One region of the Kitasatospora sp. NPDC001660 genome, then DNA from elsewhere that is predicted to be linked to it. Evidence: riboswitches for the same ligand, from Rfam matches in the RefSeq annotation. Region 1 holds a riboswitch; the other holds the start of a gene.
The links. A riboswitch is a leader RNA that binds a small molecule or an ion and turns the genes downstream of it on or off. The one in region 1 is predicted to bind S-adenosylmethionine.
Positions count from the first base shown of each region.

Region 2: another riboswitch for S-adenosylmethionine. It lies ahead of thrC (threonine synthase); the one in region 1 lies ahead of ACWCXH_RS06430 (aminotransferase class V-fold PLP-dependent enzyme).

Region 1 covers NZ_JBSFGU010000004.1:233,759-244,874, reverse strand. Annotated here, with positions in the region: gene qcrB (cytochrome bc1 complex cytochrome b subunit) at 1-511, opposite strand, end outside; gene qcrA (cytochrome bc1 complex Rieske iron-sulfur subunit) at 508-1,560, opposite strand; gene qcrC (cytochrome bc1 complex diheme cytochrome c subunit) at 1,569-2,378, opposite strand; gene ctaE (aa3-type cytochrome oxidase subunit III) at 2,566-3,186, opposite strand; gene ACWCXH_RS06440 (hypothetical protein) at 3,584-4,009, shown strand; gene trpD (anthranilate phosphoribosyltransferase) at 4,149-5,225, shown strand; SAM riboswitch class IV at 5,347-5,464, shown strand; gene ACWCXH_RS06430 (aminotransferase class V-fold PLP-dependent enzyme) at 5,517-6,920, shown strand; gene ACWCXH_RS06425 (Lrp/AsnC family transcriptional regulator) at 6,924-7,205, opposite strand; gene ACWCXH_RS06420 (rhomboid family intramembrane serine protease) at 7,246-8,028, opposite strand; gene ACWCXH_RS06415 (hypothetical protein) at 8,231-8,509, shown strand; gene ACWCXH_RS06410 (NYN domain-containing protein) at 8,647-10,089, shown strand; gene ACWCXH_RS06405 (NlpC/P60 family protein) at 10,290-11,116, shown strand, end outside.
Region 2 covers NZ_JBSFGU010000029.1:67,469-78,584, forward strand. Annotated here, with positions in the region: gene nagA (N-acetylglucosamine-6-phosphate deacetylase) at 1-127, opposite strand, end outside; gene ACWCXH_RS26965 (ROK family protein) at 348-1,313, opposite strand; gene ACWCXH_RS26970 (extracellular solute-binding protein) at 1,790-2,890, shown strand; gene ACWCXH_RS26975 (DUF3263 domain-containing protein) at 2,974-3,201, shown strand; gene otsB (trehalose-phosphatase) at 3,311-4,150, shown strand; gene ACWCXH_RS26985 (alpha,alpha-trehalose-phosphate synthase (UDP-forming)) at 4,137-5,603, opposite strand; gene ACWCXH_RS26990 (glucosyl-3-phosphoglycerate synthase) at 5,643-6,647, opposite strand; SAM riboswitch class I at 6,790-6,923, shown strand; gene thrC (threonine synthase) at 6,941-8,236, shown strand; gene ACWCXH_RS27000 (MoaD/ThiS family protein) at 8,265-8,543, shown strand; gene ACWCXH_RS27005 (cold-shock protein) at 9,087-9,287, shown strand; gene groL (chaperonin GroEL) at 9,599-11,116, shown strand, end outside.

The DNA.
Region 1 (11,116 bases):
CGTCGAACATGCCCAGGATCAGCAGCAGGAAGCCGAAGACCCAGTTGATCTCACGCGGCTTGCGGAACGCGCCGGTGAAGAACACGCGCATCATGTGCACGAGCATGGCGGCCACGAAGACCAGGGCGGCCCAGTGGTGGATCTGACGGATCAGCAGGCCGCCGCGGACCTCGAAGCTGATGTTCATGGTCGACGCGTACGCCTCGGACATCGAGATGCCCTTGAGCGGGACGTACGAGCCGTTGTAGACGACCTCGGCCATCGACGGCTTGAAGAACAGCGTCAGGTACACGCCCGTCAGGATGATGATGACGAACGAGTAGAGGCAGATCTCGCCCAGCATGAAGGACCAGTGGTCCGGGAAGATCTTGCGCAGGTTGGCCTTGGCGAGGGAGTAGATCCCCAGCCGGCCGTCCGTCCAGTCAGCCGCGGCCTCCCACTTGTTGGCGGGGTTGGCGCGTGTGCTGGCGGGCTTGGCGGCACCGGAGGTGGTGCTGCTCGCGCTACTCATCGAGCACGCTCCCAGTAGCTCGGGCCGACGGGCTTCTCGAAGTCGCCGGTGGCGACCAGGTTGCCCTTGTCGTCAGTGGTGATCTTCAGCTGCGGCAGCGGGTGGCCGGCCGGGCCGAAGATGACGCGCGCGCCGTCCGACAGGTCGAAGGTCGACTGGTGGCAGGGGCAGAGCGCGTGGTGGGTCTGCTGCTCGTAGAGGCTGATCGGGCAGCCGACGTGGGTGCAGATCTTCGAGTAGGCGAGGATGCCGTCGAAGCCCAGCTCCTTGGACTTGTCGTCCTTGATGTCGTCCGGCGCGATGCGCACCAGCATCAGGGCGTCCTTGGCGATCCGCTGCTGGAAGTCCTCGTCGTGGGTGGTCAGACCCTCGGGCATGGCGAAGGTCAGCGAGCCGACGACGATGTCCTCGGCCTTCATCGGCTGGTTGGTGCTCATGTTGATGAGCTGCAGCGGCTTGGCCGGGGTCGCCTCCCTCCAGCCGGTCTCCTTCAGCTTCTTCTCGGGCAGCGGGCCGAGGTCGCGCAGCAGGACCACGCCGGAGAGCGGGACCAGCGCCATCGAGCCGATGAGGGTGTTGCGGAGCATCTTCCGACGGCCGAAGCCGGACTCGGCGGCACCCGTCTTGAACTGGTTGATGACGTCCGCGCGGACCTCGTCGTCGGCCTCGATCGGGTGACGCTCGGACGGCATCTCGACGTCCGACATCAGGGTGCGGGCCCAGTGGACCGCGCCCGCGCCGATCAGGAACAGCGCGACGCCCAGGGTCAGGCCGAGCGCGAAGTTCAGCGCGCTGACGTGACCGAGCGGGAAGATGTAGACGATCTTGTCCGGGGCGATGCCCACGTACGAGGCGATGAACCCGATGGTGGCGATCATCGAGATCACGAACATCAGCGAGACCTGGCGCTCCGCGCGCTTGGCGGCCCGCTCGTCGATGTCGGTGCGACGGGGCTCGTGGGCCGGCAGGCCCGGGTCGGCGAACGGGTCGCCGTGGTCGGCCACCTCGCCGGCGGAGCCGTGGTGCTCCGGAAGCTTCTCTTCTGACATGTCGTGGCTCATGACTTCTTGGCCTTGGTGGTGTGGGCGGCGACCCAGATCGCGACCGCGATGAGCGTGCCGAGGCCGAAGATCCAGCCGAACAGGCCCTCGGTCACCGGACCGAGGCTGCCGAGCGTGAGACCGCCGGGGTTGGGCTCATCGGAGGTGGTGTGGCGGACGAAGGCCACGATCTGCTTCTTCTGCTCCTCGGGCATGGTGCTGTCCGGGAACGACGGCATGTTCTGCGGGCCGGTCTGCATGGCCTCGTAGATGTGCTTGGCGTCCACGCCCTCCAGCGACGGGGCGTACTTGCCCTTGGTCAGGGCACCGCCCTGGCCGGCGAAGTTGTGGCACTGGGCGCAGTTCGTGCGGAACAGCTCGCCACCCTTGGAGATGTCGTCGGGGTTGGTCGAGGTGTACTGCTCCTTGGTCGGCGTCACCGGGCCGGGGCCGAGCGAGGACACGAAGGCGGCGAGCTGGTCGATCTCCGCCTGCGAGTAGATGTTCTTCTTGCGAGGCACCTGGGCGCCGGGCTGCTGGGCCGGCATGCGGCCGGTGCCGACCTGGAAGTCGACAGAGGCGGAGCCGACGCCGACCAGGCTCGGGCCGTCGCTGCCGCCCTGGCCGTTCAGGCCGTGGCAGGAGGAACAGCCCACGGCGAAGAGCTTCTTACCCTCGTCGATCGCGAGCGACTGCGCGGCGACGTCGGCCTGCGCCTTGTCGGCGGGCGCGAACACGGCGTACAGCCCCCCGGTTGCCGCCAGGGCGAGAAGTAGGACGACCAGCGCCGCCAATGGGTGGCGCCGTCGTGCGGAGAGCTTTTTCACGGAATAACCCCGGTGTCAGGATCTGGTCGACTGGTGGGTGCACCCGGCTGCCGGTCTGGCCGGCACGAGGCTGCCTGGCTAGGGCTGCGCGCGCGGTCGGTCGGTGGGAGCGTCGGCACCGGCAGAAGCGGCCCTGCGCCGGTGAGGGCGGGGGCCGCAGCCGGTGGCCAGCGACCTGATCAGCTGGTTACTTGATCAGGTAGATGGTCGCGAACAGGCCGATCCACACAACGTCGACGAAGTGCCAGTAGTACGACACCACGATGGCGGCGGTGGCCTGCTCGTGCGTGAAGCGCTTGGCTGCGTACGTCCGTCCCAGGACCAGCAGGAAGGCGATCAGACCACCCGTCACGTGCATGCCGTGGAAGCCGGTGGTCAGGTAGAACACCGTGCCGTACGGGTCGGAGGACAGCGAGAGGCCGTCCTTCTTGACCAGCTCGGTGTACTCGAAGATCTGACCGCCGATGAAGATCGCGCCCATCACGAAGGTGATGACGAACCACGAGCGGAGCTTCTTCACGTCCCCGCGCTCGGCGGCGAACACGCCGAGCTGGCAGGTCAGCGAGGAGAGCACCAGGATCGTGGTGTTGACCGAGGAGAAGGGCACGTTGAGGGCGTGCGCCTTCTCGGTCCAGAACTCCGGCCCCTTGACGGAGCGGAGCGTGAAGTACATCGCGAAGAGGGCCGCGAAGAACATCAACTCGGAACTGAGCCAGACGATCGTTCCGACGCTGACCATGTTCGGCCGGTTGACCGATCCGTGCGCGTGCCCGGTTTCTACTGCTGTTGCTGTCGCCACGACGGACATTATGTCGGTCCCTTATTCCGTCTTCACGCCGGGGGGTCTCCCTCGGAGTGTCCGGTGCGTGCGGTATGCCCGCTTGGGGGGCGGTGGGGTGCCTGGACGGCACCTGAGCAGCGGCGTGTCCCTTTTCTGACGGTTCCTCGGAGGGTCCTTCGACCCCGTTGCCCAGCGTGTCGATGCACGGTCGGCGCAGCGTTCGGAGATAGAGGAGAGGGCGGGCTGTCGGCCGTCCGGGTGGACTGCGCGGGTCCGGGTGACGGGGCGTCCTCCGGGCGGGTGAGCCCCGGGCGCGGCGGCTTGAGAAGGAACGCGCGCGACAGGGGGCTCGGCCGGGGGTGATCGGGAGTAGCATCCGGGTCAGGCGAACGTGGTCCGGATCACACTTGAGGGAGCAGGGTCCATGGCGTACACGACCGATGAGACGCTCACCGTCCTCGTCTACAGCGACGACCGCAACACCCGCGAGCAGGTGCTGACGGCGCTCGGCCGCCGGCCCGCCGAGGATCTGCCGGAACTGTCCTACCTGGAGTGCGCGACCACCCCCGCGGTGCTGCGGGCACTGGAGAAGGGCGGCGTCGACCTCTGCGTCCTGGACGGCGAGGCGGTGCCGGCCGGCGGGCTCGGGCTCGGGCGCCAGCTCAAGGACGAGATCTACGGCTGCCCGCCGGTGCTGGTCCTGATCGGCCGGCCGCAGGACTCCTGGCTGGCCGCCTGGAGCCGGGCCGACGCGGCGATCTCGCACCCGGTGGAGCCGGTCGCGCTGGCCGGGGCGGTGGCCACGCTGCTGCGGGCGCGCCTCGCCAAGCGGGCCCCCGCCACGCGTTGAGCGGCGCCGTCTCAGTACTGGAAGCGGTGCCGTCTCAGTACTAGAGAAGACAGGGCCGGAGGTACCCCGCCGCTCGATAGGCTGACTCCGTCCGTACGGACGTCCCCCGTGGGGGAACCGACAACAGCTGGAGTCAGCCATGGTGAACGTGAACCCTGCGAACGGTGGTACCGACCCCGCGCAGGTGGTCCGCACCTGGCCGGACCTCCTGGCGGCGCTGTTGAAGGGGGAGGACCTCGACCGTTCGGCCACCGCGTGGGCGATGGACCGGATCATGAGCGGCGAGGCGTCCCCCGTCCAGGTGGCCGGATTCATGGTGGCGCTGCGCGCCAAGGGCGAGACGGTCGACGAGATCACCGGTCTGGTGGACGCGATGTACGCGCACGCCGAGCCGCTGGACATCCCCGGCCCGGCGGTGGACATCGTCGGCACCGGCGGCGACCGGGCCAGGACGGTCAACATCTCCACCATGTCCGCGATCGTCGCGGCGGCGGCCGGCGCCAGGGTGGTCAAGCACGGCAACCGGGCGTCGTCCTCGGCCAGCGGGTCGTCGGACGTGCTGGAGAAGCTCGGCATCACCCTGGACCTGTCGGCCCGGCGGGTGGCCGAGGTGGCCGACGAGGTCGGGCTCACCTTCTGTTTCGCGGCGAAGTTCCACCCGTCGATGCGGCACGCGGCCACCGCGCGGCGCGACCTCGGGGTGCCGACCGCGTTCAACATCCTCGGCCCGCTGACCAACCCGGCCAAGGTCACCTCGCACGCCGTCGGCTGCTTCGACACCCGGCTCGCCGGACTGATCGCGGGCGTGCTCGCCCGGCGCGGCTCCAGCGCGCTGGTGTTCCGCGGCGACGACGGCCTGGACGAGCTGACCGTCACCACGACGTCGCGGGTGTGGGTCGTGCGGGACGGGATCGTCACCGAGACCGACTTCGACCCGCGGGACGTCGGCATCGAGCTCGTCGGCATCGAGGCGCTGCGCGGGGCGGACGCCTCGTACAACGCCGAGGTGGCGCGGCGGCTGCTGGCCGGGGAGCGCGGGCCGGTGCGGGACGCCGTCCTGCTGAACACGGCGGCGGCGCTGGTCGCGCTGGACCTGACCGACGCGCCGCTCGCCGAGCAGCTGGCGGCCGGCATCGAGCGGGCCGCGGCGGCCGTCGACTCGGGCGCGGCGCAGGAGCTGCTGCGCCGCTGGTCGGAGGCCACCAGCCGGAGCTGACAAGGCAGTTGGGGCCCGTGGTGGCTGCCCCGCGGAGTGGGCCGCCGCGGGCCCCTTCGGATTGTCCGGATGGTGGATGCCTGTTTGACCACCCGGCGGACGCGACCTAGAGTCTTGGCCAGGTCATGAGTGACAGTGCGAAGCCCCAGCTGGCTGTCCGGCAACCCTCCGTCCGTGGCGGGGTGCCCTGGGTGAGGACCGGGTCTCGCGGCAATCCGTCCGCGTGGCAAGCGCGGACACCCGACGACTGGCACTCCCGGGGTCCCTCGACCCTTGAAGGAGTGCATCCTCATGTCTTCTGTCGCTTCTGTCGCCACTGAACTCTGCGCCCCGCTCGCCGTGCTGGGCCACGACGTCCAGGTGCCGCTCGCCAGCGGGGAGAAGGTCGGCTACGCGGCGCTCGACTACGCGGCCAGCTCCCCGGCGCTCAAGCGGGTGTGGGACGACGTCGCCGCGTACGCCCCCTACTACGGCAGCGTGCACCGTGGCGCCGGGTACCTCTCGCAGCTGTCCACCGACCTGTTCGAGCAGAGCCGCCGGACCGTCGAGGAGTTCCTCGGCCTGCGCGAGGGCGACCAGGTGGTCTTCACCCGGGCCACCACCGACTCGCTCAACCTGCTCGCCGCCGCGTTGCCCGCCGGCACCCGGGTGTTCGCGTTCGAGACCGAGCACCACGCCTCGCTGCTGCCCTGGGCCCACGCCGGGCTGGACGTCACCTACCTGCGCGCGCCGCGCTCGCACGCCGAGGCCGTCGCCGCGCTGGACGCCGCGCTCGCCGCGGCGCCCGAGGGCCCGAAGCTGCTGTGCGTCACCGGCGCCTCGAACGTCACCGGCGAGCTGTGGCCGGTCGCCGAGCTGACCGCGACCGCGCACCGGCACGGCGCCCGGGTGGTGCTGGACGCCGCGCAGCTCGCCCCGCACCACCGGATCTCGGTGGCCGAGCTGGACGTCGACTGGATCGCCTTCTCCGGCCACAAGATCTACGCGCCGTTCGGCGCCGGCGTGCTCGCCGGCCGGGCGGACTGGCTGGACGCCGCCGACCCGTACCTGGCCGGCGGCGGCGCGACCCGGACGGTGGCCCGGGAGAACGACGGCTCGGTGGCCGTCCAGTGGCACACCGGCCCGGCCCGGCACGAGGCCGGCTCGCCGAACGTCATCGGCGCCTACGCCATCGCGTCCGCCTGCCGGGCGCTGGGCGAGGCCGGCTTCGACGCGCTGGAGGCCCGCGAGCAGGCGCTGATCGCCCGGCTCAAGGCCGGGCTGGCGCAGATCCCGCAGGTCAGGGTGTTGAGCCTGTTCGGTGCCGACTCCGCTCGGGTGGGCGTGCTGTCCTTCGTCGTCCAGGGCTGGAACAGCTCGCACTTCTCGGCCGCGCTCTCCGCCGAGTACGGCATCGGGGTGCGCGACGGGCTGTTCTGCGCGCACCCGCTCGTGCGCACGCTCCTCGGCGATGCGTCCGGTGTGGCGCCCGGTCCTGTTTCCGCGTGCGGTGCGCCGGAGCCGTCGCTGCCGGGCGAGCGCAGCCTGAACGCCATCCGGGTCAGCTTCGGCGCCGGGACCCCGGACGAGCACATCGACCGCTTCCTGGCCGCCGTCCGCGAGCTGGTCACGGACGGCGCGGCGTGGAACTACCGCAACGAGGGCGGCCGTTGCGTCGCCACTGTGCAGATCGACCGGGGTCGGCGCGCGGGCTGAAGGCTACTCGTCCAGGCCGAGCGCGAACGCGGCCTCCAGGTCGTGCTGGGAGTAGGTGCGGAAGGCGATCTGGGTCTCGGTGTGGGCGACGCCCGGGACCTTGTTCAGCCGGCCCGGGATGACGTCGGCCAGGTCGTCGTGCCTGCGCACCCGCACCATCGCCACCAGGTCGTAGCCGCCGGTCACCGAGTACACCTCGCTGACCCCCTCAATGGAGGCGATGGCCTCGGCGATCTCCGGGATGCGGTCGACGCTGGTCTTGATCAGGACGATGGCGGTGATCACTGTCGGGCTCCTTCGTGGGGTGGCGCCAGCGTATCGGGCATCAGCCGGGCCGTCTCGGGGGGCGGCCGACCACGGTGCAGGCGTACAGGAAGCCGGCGCAGAAGCCGATCACGTGGACGAGGTAGGCGACCCCGGGCCCGGCCGAGTGCACCGACCACCACTGCAGGGCGAACCAGAGGCCGAGCACCAGCCAGGCCGGGAACCGCAGCGGAAGGAAGAGGAGCAGCGGGACGAGCGTCGTCACCCGGGAGCGCGGGTGGAAGCGCAGGTAGGCGCCCAGGACCGCGGAAATCGCGCCGGAGGCTCCGATCAGGACGCGGGTCGAGTGCGGCGAGTGCGCCTCGGCGAGGGCGAAGCCGTACGTCGCGAGGCTCCCGGCGGCCAGGTAGAAGAGGAGGAAGCGGGCGTGGCCGAGCCGCCGTTCGACGGTGGGGCCGAAGACGTGGAGGAAGAGGAGGTTGCCGGCCAGGTGCAGCCAGCCCGCGTGCACGAAGAGGCCGGTGAGGACGGAGACGGCCGGACGCTTGCCCGGGGTGGGGGCGGCCGGGCAGCCGGGGACCGGGTCCGGGGCCTCGGCGAGCTGTTCGGCCGTCAGCGGGTGACCGGCCAGCAGTTCGGCGGGGACGGCGCCCCAGCGCTGCTCGTACCGCTGCTCGGCGCAGACCTGGGCCTGCCCGGTGCCGTACAGGGGGTTGAGTCCGGCGGCCGGGCCGAGCAGGAAGACCAGCGTGTTGACCGCGATCAGGGCGTAGGTGACCGCCGGGGCGGGCACCGCGGGGCCGCCGTCCCGCGTGTCGGTGTGGCCGGGGGCCGCGAGCGCCATGCGGCCAAGCATCCCTCCGTCGGTCCTTGGCAACACCGCGCTGTACGGCAGGTGGACTAGCGATCTCGATCGCTCGAACCGGTGGCCGTGATGGTTGCCCCAGGCAATAGGCTTGGGGCGGGCATTCCCGCCTCCCGCCGCCGATGCCGGGGCTCCGGGGGGAGCGCCTAGCCCACCCAGGGACCACCCGAGAGGACCCCCGATGACCGTCCCCGCTCCGACCGCCGAGACGCGTTGGCGCTGCACCCTGTGCAGCAACCTCACCCGCTTCGACGTGACCCGCACCGCGCGGGTGACCGAGTTCCTGCACTTCGACCTGGCCGGCGAGTCGAAGGTCGAGGAGACCGAAGTCCTGAGCGAGACGATCGAGTCGGTGCGCTGCCGCTGGTGCAACGCGGTGGACCAGGTCGAGCTGGTCGCCCGCCCCGGGGCGCAGGGCCCGGAGGCGGAGAACGCAGAGGTCGCGGCCGAGCAGGGTTGAGGCCCCGCCGGTGCGGTGGACGGCGCAGGGCGTGGCCGTCCACCGCACGGGACAATACAGACAAGACGCACGGAGCGTGACGACAGGGCCGGCGGCCGCGGGGCCGCGCCCGTTGGACCAGGATCGGAGCCGAGGACGTGGTGGACGCAGCGCGGGAGCCCGCCGGACCGCAGGGGCAGCCCGCTGCGGAGCCGGCCGCCGAGGCGGCGGGGACCGTCGCGGGGGCCGTCGCGTCCGAGCCCGCCGCGGAGCCGGAGGCCGGTCGGCCCGTCGAGAAGCTCCACCGGCCGTTGCCGGAGGGCGTGCGCCGGCGGGTGGTCGGCCTGGCCGCGGACGCGCTCGGCGGGCTGCCGCCGGGTGAGTTGCCGCAGAGCCTCCGTCAGTACGCCAAGTTCACTCCGGCCCGGCGGGCCAAGTACGCGGCCACCGCGATCGCCGCGGCGCTGGAGTCGGAGCCGGCCTTCCGGGTGCGGATAGCGGAGCGGCTGCGGCTGGGCCAGCCGGATCTGGTGAAGGCGCTGGAGTCGGGAAGCGTCCCTTGCGCCGCCGATCCGATGGACGTCGCCGCCGCCGCTTACCTGGTGCGGTCGGCGGGTTGGAGCCGGCTGGTCGCCGAGGCCGGCGAGGAGGCGGAGCGGGTCGGCGCCGAGGGCGCGGCCGCGGAGGCGGCCCGGCTGGTGGAGAAGCTGCAGGCCGAGCTGGCGGAGGTGCGGGCCGCCGCGCGGGCGGACCTGGACCGGCAGCGGGCCGAGTCCGAGGGCGTCCGGCGGGAGGCCGACTCGCTGCGCAAGAAGGTGCGTTCGCTGGAGAGCGACACCCGCCGGGCTCAGGCCGAGACCCGTCGGCTGGCCGGCGAGCTGGAGGCGCTGCGGACGCAGGCGGCGACCGAGCGCAGCGCGGCCGAGAGCGAGGCGCGGCGGCTGCGGCACCGTGTCGGCGAGCTGGAGAACGCGGCCGAGCAGGGCCGCCGTTCGGCCCGTGAGGGGCGCAGCGTGGAGGACATGCGCCTGCGGCTGCTGCTGGACACCGTGCTGCACTCGGCGCAGGGGCTCCAGCGCGAGCTGGCGCTGCCGGTGTCGCAGATCCGCCCGGCGGACCTGGTGGAGGCGGTGGTGCCGGGCTCGGCCTCGCCGCACGACGTGGCCCGGCGCGGGCTGGCGGAGGACGATCCGGCGCTGCTGGACCAGCTGCTGGCGATCCCGCAGGTGCACCTGGTGGTGGACGGCTACAACGTGACGAAGACCGGCTACCCGACGCTGCCGCTGGAGCAGCAGCGGCTGCGGCTGCTGGGCGGGCTGGCGATGCTGGCCCAGCGCACGCAGGCGGAGGTCACGTGCGTGTTCGACGGGCAGGACCTGGACGTGCCGGTGATCATGGCGCCGCCGCGCGGGGTCCGGGTGCGCTTCAGCCGGACCGGGGAGACGGCGGACGAGCTGATCAGGCGCCTGGTGCGGGCCGAGCCGCAGGGCCGTCCGGTCGTGGTGGTCTCGACCGACCGGGAGGTCGCGGAGGGCGTGCGGAAGGCCGGCGCGCGCCCCGTTGCCTCGGTTCTGCTGCTGAACCGGCTGGCGCGGCCCTGATTCCGTGCCGATGGGGATGATGCCTGGTCAGCGTCCGGTTTGCGGTGATGTGCGGATTTGGTGAAGTCACTTGAGGGGCTGGGGTTCACGCCTTCGGGGGAGTGGCGGAATGCCTAGATCTTCACTAGGGTCTGGCGTCAAACCTATTTTCCGGATTTCTCACCCGAACAGGTGAGTCCATGGAAGAAGGAGCCGGTCCCTTGGCCTCCCACCGCCGTCCCAAGCAGCCGAGCCGCGCGCGGGTCTCCGTGCTCACTGCTGCCGCTGCGACCGCGGTCGCACTCTCCGCCCAGGTCGCCGCGCACGCCGCGCCGCAGCCGAACAAGACGGACGTCAAGGCGCAGATCGACGAGCTCCAGCAGGAGCAGGAGCAGGCGGCCGAGAAGTACAACGGCGCCAAGGAGCGGGCCGACCAGCTGCGCAAGCAGGCCGACCAGCTGCAGGACCAGGTGGCCCGCGGTCAGGAGCAGATGACCCAGCTCCAGACCGGTCTCGCCGGCGTGGCGGGCGAGCAGTACCGCACCGGCGGCATCGACCCGTCCGTCCAGCTGATGCTCTCCTCCGACCCGTCCGGCTACCTGGACAAGGCCTCCAGCGTGCAGCAGGCCACCGCCACCGAGACCGACGCGCTCAAGGGCCTGCTCGACCAGCAGCGCCGCCTGGACCAGGAGAAGGCCGAGGCCGCCGCGGTGCTCGCCTCGCTCGACTCCACCACCAAGGACCTGAACCAGGCCAAGGCGGACGTCAACGCCAAGCTCAAGGCGGCCCAGGACCTCATGAACTCGCTCAGCGCCTCCGAGCGCGCCGCGCTGAAGGCCCAGCAGGCCCAGGACGACCGCGCCTCGCGCGGCACCGACCGGGTGGACCTCAGCAGCCTGCCGCCGGCCAGCGGGTACGCGGCCGTGGCCGTCGCCAAGGCGATGAGCAAGCAGGGCTCGCCGTACGTGTGGGGCGCCACCGGCTCCAGCACCTTCGACTGCTCGGGCCTGATGCTCTGGGCGTACGGCCAGGCCGGTGTCTCGCTGCC
Region 2 (11,116 bases), on a different contig from region 1:
TCGCCCCACTCGTGATGGCGGCGATCCTCGTGCCCTCGACGGCGATCCGGTCGCCCTCGACGACCCCGCCGGGCAGGACCAGCCGGGCGCCGGCCAGTGCGGTACGGTCACGGTCCGCGGCAGTCACGCGGTCACCTCCATCTGTCGGGACGGGAGTCCCGGGTTCTCGAATGCGCTGGGCGCTGTCATGCCGCTGTTGTCGGTGACCTGGCCCCGGGCGGCGGTCAGGGGTCGGCCGCCGTGGGGCCTCGAAGGCCCGGAGGGCCTGGAGGACTTCGGGGGTTTCGGGGGCCTCGGGTACCTCGGGTGCCGAGCATGGGGCCTCGGAGGCCGAGTGGGGAGCCCCCTCATGGGCGAGGGGGGCGGGGCCCGGAGAGCAGGTCCCAGGCGAGGAGACCGGCTCCCAGTGACGCTGCGGTGTCTTTCAGCATTGCCGGTACGACCTTCGGGGGCATCTGGAAGGTGAGGCGCTCGGTGACCGCCGCGCGCAGCGGGGTGAAGAGCGTGTCGCCGGCCTCGGCCAGTCCGCCGCCGACGATCACCGTGGACGGGTCGAGCAGGCTCTGGGCGAGCACGATGCCGTCCGCCAGGGCGTCGACGGCCTCCTGCCAGACCGCGAGCGCCCGGTCGTCCCCGGCGTCCACCGCGGCGGCGCAGGATGCCGCGTCGGCGTCGGGGTCGCCGCCGGCCGCGGCCCAGGCCCGGGAGACGGCGGAGGCCGAGGCCAGCGTCTCCAGGCAGCCGCGGGCGCCGCAGCCGCACCGCGGGCCGCCCGGGCGGACCACGACGTGGCCGATCTCGCCGCCGTAGCCGTGGGCCCCGGCCTCGATGCGGCCGTCGATGCCGATGGCGCCGGCGATGCCGGTGCCCAGTGCGATGAACAGGAAGCGGTCGACGCCCCGGCCGGCGCCGATCCGGCCCTCGGCGAGGCCGCCGGAGCGCACGTCGTGGCCGAGGGCGACGGGGATCGGGGCGGTGCCGGCTCCTGGGGTGAGGCGCGCGAGGCGCTCGCCGAGGAGCTCGCGGAGCGGGAGGTCGCGCCAGCCGAGGTTGGCGGAGTAGACCGCGATGCCGTTCTTCTCGTCGATCGTGCCCGGCACGGCGACGCCGGCCGCGAGCGGGGCGACGCCGAAGCGGGCGCGGCCCTCGGCCGCCAGGTCGGCGGCGAAGTCGAGGATGGCGGCGACGACGGCGTCCGTGCCGTGCTCCCGCCCGGTCGGTCGGCGTGCCTCGAACAGCACGGAGCCGTCCCGGGCGAGCAGCGCGGCCTTCATGCCGGTGCCGCCTACATCGAGTGCGATGACGTGCTTCACGGAGGACAGTTTCCCTTGGGCAGGTCGAAGAGGTCTAGTCCAGTTGTCGGATTGGTCTGGTCCATGCTGGGTGAGCTTTGTCGCAGAAGCGGGTGCGGGGGCTTCGGGGCGGGCGGCCGGAAGGGGGTTGAGTGGCCGTTTCGTTGCACATCGTGCAACGACGTCCGCACTTCGATAACTACTTGCCGGATATGGGGCAGAGGTATGGACCACTGTGGGGTCGCTTTGGCAGTGTTGCGCCTCCCTCCTGCCGGATTCACCCTTCCGGTCGCATTTCTCCCCCTGAAGGCGGTACCCGCGTTGAACAGGCGTGCCCACGTTCCCACCCGTGTGCTCGGCACCGCGCTGGCCGGAGCGCTGGTGCTCACCGCGGTCAGCGCCTGCAGCGGGACGGCGGGCCCGTCACCCTCAAGCTGGTCGCCGCGGACTACGGCGAGAACGCCGACACCAGCTCCAAGCTGTACTGGGACGAGGTCGTGCGCGGCTTCGAGGCGCAGAACCCCGGCATCAAGGTGGACGTCGACGTCGAGAGCTGGACCGACATCGGCAAGAAGGTCGACGACCTGATCGCGGCCGGCAAGTCGCCCGACCTCCTGCAGACCGGCGGCTTCGCCGACCAGGTCGCCGCGGACCGGCTGTACCCGGCGGCGGACGCGCTCTCGCTGGACACCCAGGCCAAGTTCATGGACTCCTTCGCCCACGCCGGGCAGGTGCTCGGCACGCAGTACGGGATTCCCTTCGTCTCCTCCTCCCGGGTGCTCTTCTACAACAAGGCGCTCTTCAGGCAGGCGGGAATCGGCCAGCCGCCGGCCACGTGGAACGAGCTGCGGCAGGACGCCGAGAAGATCAAGGCGAAGGCGCCGGGCGTGACCCCGTACGGGCTCCCGCTGGGGCCCGAGGAGGCGCCGGCCGAGTCCATGCTGTGGACGCTGAGCGGGGGCGGTGCCCTGTCGGACGACGTCGGTAATTACACGATCGACAGTGCCCAGAACCAGGCCACTTTCGGGTGGTTGAAGAGCAACCTGGTGAGCACCGGTCTGACCTATCCCGAGCCCGGCAAGATGAACCGCACCGCGGTCTTCCAGGACTTCGCGGCCGGGAAGGTCGCGATGCTGAACGGGCACCCGACGCTGCTGCGGACGGCCACCGCCGGGAACATCGACTTCGGGACGGCGCCGATCCCCAAGAAGGACGGGACCGGCAAGACCGGCAGCCTCGGCGTCGAGGACTGGATGATGGCGTTCAAGGCCAACGGGCACAAGGTCCAGATCAAGAAGTTCCTGTCCTTCGTGTACCTGCGGGAGAACCAGCTCAAGTTCGACGAGCGGTACAACCTGCTGCCGGTGACCCAGGACGCGTTCAGCCAGATGTCGTCGGACCCGAAGCACACGGACCTCAAGCAGTTCGCGACCGGGCTGACCGGCGCCAGCTTCTACCCGTTCGGCGACCCGGCCTGGGCGGACGTGAGCAACCGGATCAAGGCGGGGATCGGGGAGGCCGTCACCGGGGACCCGAAGCAGGTGCTCACCGGGCTGCAGGACGCCGCCGTGAAGGAGGCGGCCCGGCTTCGCAGGTGAGGCCGGGCCGGGGGCTTCGGGGGGCTCGGTCAGAGGTGTGTCGGGGGTGCGTCCGAGAATGACACTTCGTAGGAGGTGTTCTCGTGGGCGAGTTGAGTGAGCGGGACCGGGCGGTGCTGGAGCTCGAAGGGCGCCAGTGGCGTACGGCGGGGGCCAAGGAACGGGCGATCCGGGAGGAGCTGGGGCTCTCCGGCACGCGGTACTACCAGTTGCTGAACGCTCTGTTGGACCGGCCGGAGGCGTTGGCGCATGCGCCGGTGTTGGTGAATCGGTTGCGGCGTGTGCGGGAGGCGCGGCGCGCGGCGCGCTGACGGGGGTGGGTTGGTGCGGGTGGTGGGGGACTTCTGTCGGGGCGCGGGCGCCTGGCTTCGCCGTGCGCCCGCGCGGTAAGGCGGCTGGGGCTCGGGGTATGGGCACGGCATGGGCTTTGACGAGAAGTGGGTGCCGGTGACCGAGGCCGGGCGGGACGGGGTTCGGGGGATTCTGGCTGCGCCCGGTGATGCGGTGGTTGCGCTGGACTTCGACGGAACGTTGGCGCCGATCGTTGCGGATCCTGATCGGGCGCGGGCGCATCCGGGGGTGGTGGGGGCGCTTCGGGGGGTGGCGCCGTTCGTCCGGGCTGTTGTCGTCGTCACGGGGCGGCCGGCTGCGGTGGCGGTGGAGTACGGGGGGTTCGCGGGGGTGCCGGGGGTCGTGGTGCTCGGGCACTACGGGGTCGAGCGGTGGGAGGGGGGTCGGGTTTCGGCGCCCGAAGTGCATCCGGGGGTTGCCGCGGCGCGGGGCGCTCTGCCCGGGGTTCTGGCTGCCGTGGGGGCGCCCCAGGGGACGTGGGTGGAGGACAAGGGGCGCTCGGTGGCGGTGCACACGCGGCGTACGGGGGCGCCTGAAGAGGCACTGGAGTTGTTGCGTGGACCGGTGGCCGGTCTTGCGGCGGAGCACGGGCTGGTGGTCGAGCCCGGGCGGCTGGTTCTGGAACTGCGGCCTCCGGGGGTGGACAAGGGCGCTGCTCTGACGGGGTTCCTGCGGGAGCGCGGGGCCCGGTCCGTTTTGTACGCGGGCGACGATTTGGGTGATGTCGCGGCCTTCGCGGCCGTCGAGAAGCTGCGGGGGGAGGGGCTCGCGGGCGTGCTCGTGTGCAGCGGCGCGGTGGGGGACGCGCCGGTGCGGGAGCTCGCCGATCGGGCGGACCTGGTGGTGTCCGGGCCCTCGGGTGTGGTGGAGCTGCTGGGGGATCTGGGGGAGGCGATCAGAGCGCGTTGAGCTGGTCCAGGAACCACTGCTGCGGGGGGAGGGCGGTGGCTGCCGCGGCCAGGCGCTTGGTGCGGTCGGCGCGTTCCTCGGCGGACATGACGAGGCCCGTGTGGAGGGCGTCGGCCGTCTCGATGACGTCGAACGGGTTGATGGTGATCGCGTCGTCGGCCAGTTCGGCGTGGGCGCCGGCCTCGCGGGACAGGACCAGCGCGCAGCCGTGGTCGGAGACCACCGGGACCTCCTTGGCCACCAGGTTCATGCCGTCCCGGATGGGGTTCACCAGGGCGACGTCGGCCAGCCGGTAGGCGGCGAGGGAGCGCGGGAAGTCGTCGTCGACGTGCAGGATCAGCGGCCGCCAGGCGGGGGTGGCGAATTCGGTGTTGATGGCGTCCGCGAGCTGTTGCACCCGGGCGGTGTAGTCCCGGTATTCGGCCAGGTCGGTGCGGGACGGGTAGGCGAAGGCGATGTGTACGACGCGGTCGTGCCACTGCGGGTGCGCGCGCAGGAGGTGCCGGTAGGCCTGGAGGCCGCGGACGATGTTCTTGCTCAGTTCGGTGCGGTCGACCCGGACGATCGTGCGGCGGTCGCCGACGGCTTCGCGCAGGGCGGCGAGGCGTTCGTCGACGTCGGGGCGGTGGGCGCGCTCGCGCAGGAAGTCGGCGTCGGCGCCGAGGGCGTGCACGCCGAGGTGGGTGGTGCGGCCGGCGTGGGTGACGGTGAGGGCGTCGTGGTCGACGGTGGCGCCCAGGACGTCCTCGCAGCAGGCGGCGAATGCCCTGGCCCAGCGTTCGGTGAGGAAGCCGGCCCGGTCGGCGCCGAGGATGCCGGCGAGGACGGATCCGGCGACATCGTCCGGGAGTAGCCGGAAGTACTCGGGCGGGGCCCAGGGGGTGTGCGAGAAGTGGCCGATCCGCAGGTCGGGGCGGGTTTTGCGGAGGAGTGCGGGGGTGAGGGAGAGGTGGTAGTCCTGGACGAGGACCGCCGCGTTCGGGGCGGCTTCGGCTGCCAGCGCTTCCGCGAAGGCGGTGTTGTAGGCCCCGTAGGCGGTCCACTCGCTGCGGAAACCGGCGTCGAAGGCGGGGGCGGTGGGGGTCGCGTAGAGCAGGTGGTGGACGAACCAGAGGGTCGAGTTGGCGACGCCGTTGTAGGCGTGGGCGAAGGTCTCGGGGTCTATGTCCAGCATCCGGACGGCCTGTCCGCCGACATCGTGGTCGGCCAGGTCGAGGCGGCCGTTCGGGGCCGCGGCGGCGGCACGGCGGTCGGCGTCGCCGAGGGCGGCGCAGACCCAGACGGCGTGCGGGTCGTCGATCGCGGAGAGGCCGGAGACGAGGCCTCCGCCGCCGCGTTTGAGGGTCAGCGTGCCGTCGTCCGCGGTGCTGAAGGAGACCGGCCCGCGGTTGGACGCCACCAGGACGGGGGCGGTGCCGGTCACACTCGAACGTTCGGTCGTCAGATCGCCCATGGTTGGCATGTTGCCGGGGGTCCGGGGCGGCAAACCCTTTCAGTGGCGGGTGGCGTATTCCGGGACGGTGTGCATCGGGGGGCGTTCCAGGGCCGTCACCGGGTGGGTGTGGGCGGTGAACGCGCGGGTGTCCGGGTCGCGGGTGAACTGGGTGAGCAGGGGGTGGACGAGGTCGGCGGAGGCCTTGAGCCGGTGGGCGCGGTCGAGGCGCTCCAGCGCGGTGCGGTAGATGGTGGCGGCCATCCGGCCGAGCGCCTGGCCGTCCTGGTGGCGGTGGTGGCGGACGCCGACGTCCACCTGGGCCAGGGCGTCGAGGCCGACGAGGTCCAACGCGTCGACCAGTAGGCCGAGTTCGACGCCGTAGCCGGTGGGGAAGGGCAGCCGTTCGAGCAGTGCGCGGCGGGCCGCGTACTCGCCGCCGAGCGGCTGGACGAAACCGGCGAGTTCCGGCCAGTGCAGGTTGAGGAGGGGACGGGCGACGAGTTCGGTCACGCGGCCGCCGCCGGCGGGAACGGTTGCGCCGGTCTCCGTCTCGAAGGGGCGGTCGTACATGGCCTTGACCAGCTGGATGGCCGGTTCGGTGAGCAGCGGGCCGACGGTGCCGGAGACGAAGGCGGGGTCGAACTCGCGCAGGTCGGCGTCGACGAAGCAGACGATGTCGCCGCGGGTGACCAGCAGCGAGCGCCACAGCACCTCGCCCTTGCCGGGGGCGGCGGGCAGCCGGGGCAGGATGGCGTCGCGGTGCACGACCCGGGCGCCGGCCTCGGCGGCGACGGCGGCGGTCGCGTCGGCGGAGCCGGAGTCGACGACGACGAGTTCGTCGACCAGGGGGAGACGCTCCATCAGCTCGCGGCGGATGGTCCGGACGATGTCGCCGACGGTGGCCTCCTCGTCGAGGGCGGGCAGCACGACGCTGACGGTGTGGCCGGTGCGCCGCTTGGCCGCGAGGAGGGTGTCGACCGGCCGGTCGGCCGCGCTCCACGAGCGGCGGCTCAGCCAGGAGGCCGCCTGCGGGAGGAGCGCGGGGATCGGTTCGGCGGGCACGGGACTCTCCTCGGCGGATCGGGTTGGAACGGGCCATCTCGCGTGGCGGACGGTCCCTTTCGGCTTTGGCGCCTTCGGATACAGTCTTCGTACAGCGGTCGGACCTTCGCACGCCGGGGTCGCCGCTGACGACAACTTCACAAGCTCATCCAGAGGGACTGAGGGAACGGCCCGTTGACGTCCCGGCAACCTTCTCGCGCGGCCGGCCACCAGGCCCCGGCGGGACAGGTGCCAATTCCGGCCCGTGGCGCGACCGTGCCACGGGGAAGATGAGGAGAGAGGCCTCCGCCATCATGGCTATCACTGCGACATCCGCATTCGGCGCCGCACCCGTGTCCGTGGATCTCGGCCCCGCCACCGCGCTGTCCTGTCGGGAGTGCGGGACCCGCTTCCCGCTCGGTCCGAGCTTCGCCTGCCTGGAGTGCTTCGGGCCCCTGGAGATCGCGTACGAGTTCGGCGGCGAGGGCGCCGAGGAACTGCGCAAGCGCATCGAGGCGGGGCCCGCGTCGATCTGGCGTTACGCGCCGCTGCTGCCGGTGCCGGCCGATGTCGCGTCGAAGCCCAATCTGAACCCGGGGTGGACCCCGCTGGTCACGGCGGACAACCTGGGGCGGGAGTTGGGCTTCACGGCGAAGTTGCACGTGAAGGACGACTCGGGGAATCCGACGCACTCGTTCAAGGACCGCGTGGTGGCCTGTGCCATCGAGGCCGCGCGGGCCTTCGGCTACACGACGCTGTCCTGCTCGTCGACCGGCAACCTGGCCGGTGCGGTGGGCGCGGCGGCGGCCCGGGCCGGGTTGCGCTCGTGCGTCTTCATCCCGCACGACCTGGAGCAGGGCAAGGTCGTCATGGCCGGGGTGTACGGCGGCGAGCTGGTCGGCATCGAGGGCAACTACGACGACGTGAACCGCTTCTGCTCCGAGCTGATCGGCGACCCGGCCGGCGAGGGCTGGGGCTTCGTCAACGTCAACCTCCGTCCGTACTACGGCGAGGGCTCCAAGACGCTCGCGTACGAGATCTGCGAGCAGCTCGGCTGGCGGCTGCCGGAGCAGATCGTCATCCCGATCGCCTCGGGCTCGCAGCTCACGAAGATCGACAAGGGGCTGCAGGAGCTGATCGGGCTCGGGCTGGTCGAGGACCGGCCGTACAGGATCTTCGGCGCCCAGGCCGAGGGCTGCTCGCCGGTCTCGGCGGCGTTCAAGGCGGGGCGGGACGTGATCAAGCCGGTGAAGCCGGACACCATCGCCAAGTCGCTGGCGATCGGCAACCCGGCGGACGGCCCGTACGTGCTGGACATCGCGCGGCGCACGGGCGGTGCGGTCGAGGACGTCACCGACGCCGAGGTGGTGGCCGCGATCCGGCTGCTGGCCCGCACCGAGGGCATCTTCGCCGAGACCGCGGGCGGGGTGACCGTCGGCGTGTTGAAGAAGCTGGTCGAGACCGGGCAGCTGGATCCGGCCAAGGAGACCGTCGCGATCAACACCGGCGACGGCCTCAAGACCCTGGACGCCGTCGCCGATGCCGGGATGACCGCGGTCATCCGCCCGACGCTGGAGTCCTTCCGCAGCGCCGGTCTCGCGTCCGCCTGACCCCCCCACCCAGTAGGAGAGCCACGCCATGAGCGCCACCGTCCGCATCCCCACCATCCTGCGCACCTACACCGGCGGAGCCGCCGAGGTGACCGCCGACGGCGGCACCCTGGGCGACGTCATCGCCGACCTGGAGAAGAGCCACGTGGGCATCTCGGCCCGCATCCTGGACGACACCGGCAAGCTGCGCCGCTTCGTCAACGTCTACGTGAACGACGACGACGTGCGCTTCGCGGAGGGCCTGGCGACCGAGATCAAGGACGGCGCCAGCGTCTCGATCATTCCGGCGGTGGCCGGCGGCTGCTGAGCCGCGCCCCGCTCCGACCGGCCGTCCGTGCGTACGGAATTCCGCATTCCGTACGCGCGGACGGCCGCTCGTATTTCGGCGGGAATATTTCCCGGTCGAGTGGGAGTAGAGTGTCGGTCGGCCGGGAACAGGGCTCCCCCTCGCCCTCCCCGCGAGAGCCGCCGCCCCGCCGTCCGCCGCCCCGACCGGCCGGGTCCGGGTCCCGGGAAACATGTCAGGCGGATGTCAGAATTCTCCAGGGGATTTGGGTAATTCGTCCGCTATGTCCGGCGTGAAATGCCGAGTTCCTTCCGGTTCGGCCCGTCCTGTCCCTTGGCGCGGCCCTGGAATTCACCGTGGAGGGCCCTGTTGCAGAGGGCGTCGATCCGGATACATTCAGCCGCGGTCGACGCAATCACCCGCTCACCGGATGCCGTTCGGGGTGGTGGATTGCGGCGTGCACGGCCGCGCCCAGGGGGGGTTCCCCGGGCCGGCCTTCAAACCAACCCGGGCCCGCGACCTGCGGGACCGTGAAGGGCCAGCACAGCACTAGGGGAGTTCGGAATGGCTCAGGGCACCGTCAAGTGGTTCAACGCGGAGAAGGGCTACGGCTTCATCGCGGTCGACGGTGGTGCGGACGTCTTCGTCCACTACAGCGCGATCCAGATGGACGGCTACCGCACCCTCGAGGAGGGCCAGCGGGTCGAGTTCGAGATCTCCCAGGGACAGAAGGGCCCGCAGGCGGACATGGTCCGCGCGGTCTGACCCCCTTCGGCTCCAGGAGCTCGGCGCGGCCCACGGCTGGTGACCACTCGCTTCTCGACGGGCCCGTGCGACACGCGTCGTACGGGCCCGTCGGCGTTCCCGGATCGGTTCCCGGCTTGGCGGTTGGGCTTGCACTCGACCACCCGGAGTGCTAATCATTGGCGTTAGCACTCACAGCTTGAGAGTGACAAGCGGACCGGGTCGGTGAGGCCCTGGGAGCGGTAGGGGAATGGACCCCCGCACACCTTGGCCGTCCGTCGCGGGCACCCCTTGGTCCGAGCAGTCGACCGTGTCCCGGAGGACCACTTCAGATGGCCAAGATCATCGCCTTTGATGAGGAAGCTCGCCGCGGCCTTGAGCGTGGCATGAACCAGCTCGCCGACGCAGTGAAGGTCACGCTCGGCCCCAAGGGTCGCAACGTCGTGCTGGAGAAGAAGTGGGGCGCCCCCACCATCACCAACGACGGTGTCTCCATCGCCAAGGAGATCGAGCTCGAGGACCCGTACGAGAAGATCGGTGCGGAGCTCGTCAAGGAGGTCGCCAAGAAGACGGACGACGTCGCGGGCGACGGCACCACCACCGCCACCGTGCTCGCCCAGGCCCTGGTGCGCGAGGGTCTGCGCAACGTCGCCGCCGGCGCCAACCCGATGGCCCTGAAGCGCGGCATCGAGAAGGCCGTCGCCGCCGTCTCGGACCAGCTGCTGGCCCAGGCCACCGACGTGGAGACCAAGGAGCAGATCGCCTCCACCGCCTCCATCTCCGCCGCCGACACCCAGATCGGCGAGCTGATCGCCGAGGCCATGGACAAGGTCGGCAAGGAAGGCGTCATCACCGTCGAGGAGAGCAACACCTTCGGCCTGGAGCTCGAGCTCACCGAGGGCATGCGCTTCGACAAGGGCTACATCTCCGCCTACTTCGCCACCGACCTGGAGCGCATGGAGGCGACCTTCGAGGACCCGTACATCCTCATCGCCAACTCCAAGATCGGCTCGATCAAGGACCTGCTCCCGCTGCTGGAGAAGGTCATGCAGAGCGGCAAGCCGCTCGTCATCATCGCCGAGGACGTCGAGGGCGAGGCCCTGTCGACCCTGATCGTCAACAAGATCAAGGGCGTCTTCAAGTCCGTCGCCGTCAAGGCCCCGGGCTTCGGCGACCGCCGCAAGGCCATGCTCCAGGACATCGCCACCCTCACCGGCGGCACCGTGATCTCCGAGGAGGTCGGCCTGAAGCTGGAGAACGCCGGTCTGGACCTCCTGGGTGGCGCCCGCAAGGTCGTCATCACCAAGGACGAGACCACGATCGTCGACGGTGCCGGTGACAGCGAGATGGTCGCGGGCCGCGTGAACCAGATCCGCGCCGAGATCGAGAACAGCGACTCGGACTACGACCGCGAGAAGCTCCAGGAGCGCCTCGCCAAGCTGGCCGGCGGCGTGGCCGTCATCAAGGCCGGCGCGGCCACCGAGGTGGAGCTCAAGGAGCGCAAGCACCGCATCGAGGACGCCGTCCGCAACGCCAAGGCCGCCGTCGAGGAGGGCATCGTCGCCGGTGGTGGCGTCGCCCTGCTGCAGGCCGGTGTCGCCTTCGACAAGCTGGAGCTGGAGGGCGACGAGGCCACCGGTGCCAACATCGTCCGCGTGGCGCTGGAGGCCCCGATCAAGCAGATCGCGACCAACGCCGGCCTCGAGGGCGGCGTCGTGGTGGAGAAGGTGCGCAACCTCCCCGCCGGTCACGGCCTGAACGCCGCCACCAACGAGTACGTCGACCTGATCGCCGTGGGCATCATCGACCCGGCCAAGGTCACCCGCTCGGCGCTGCAGAACGCGGCCTCC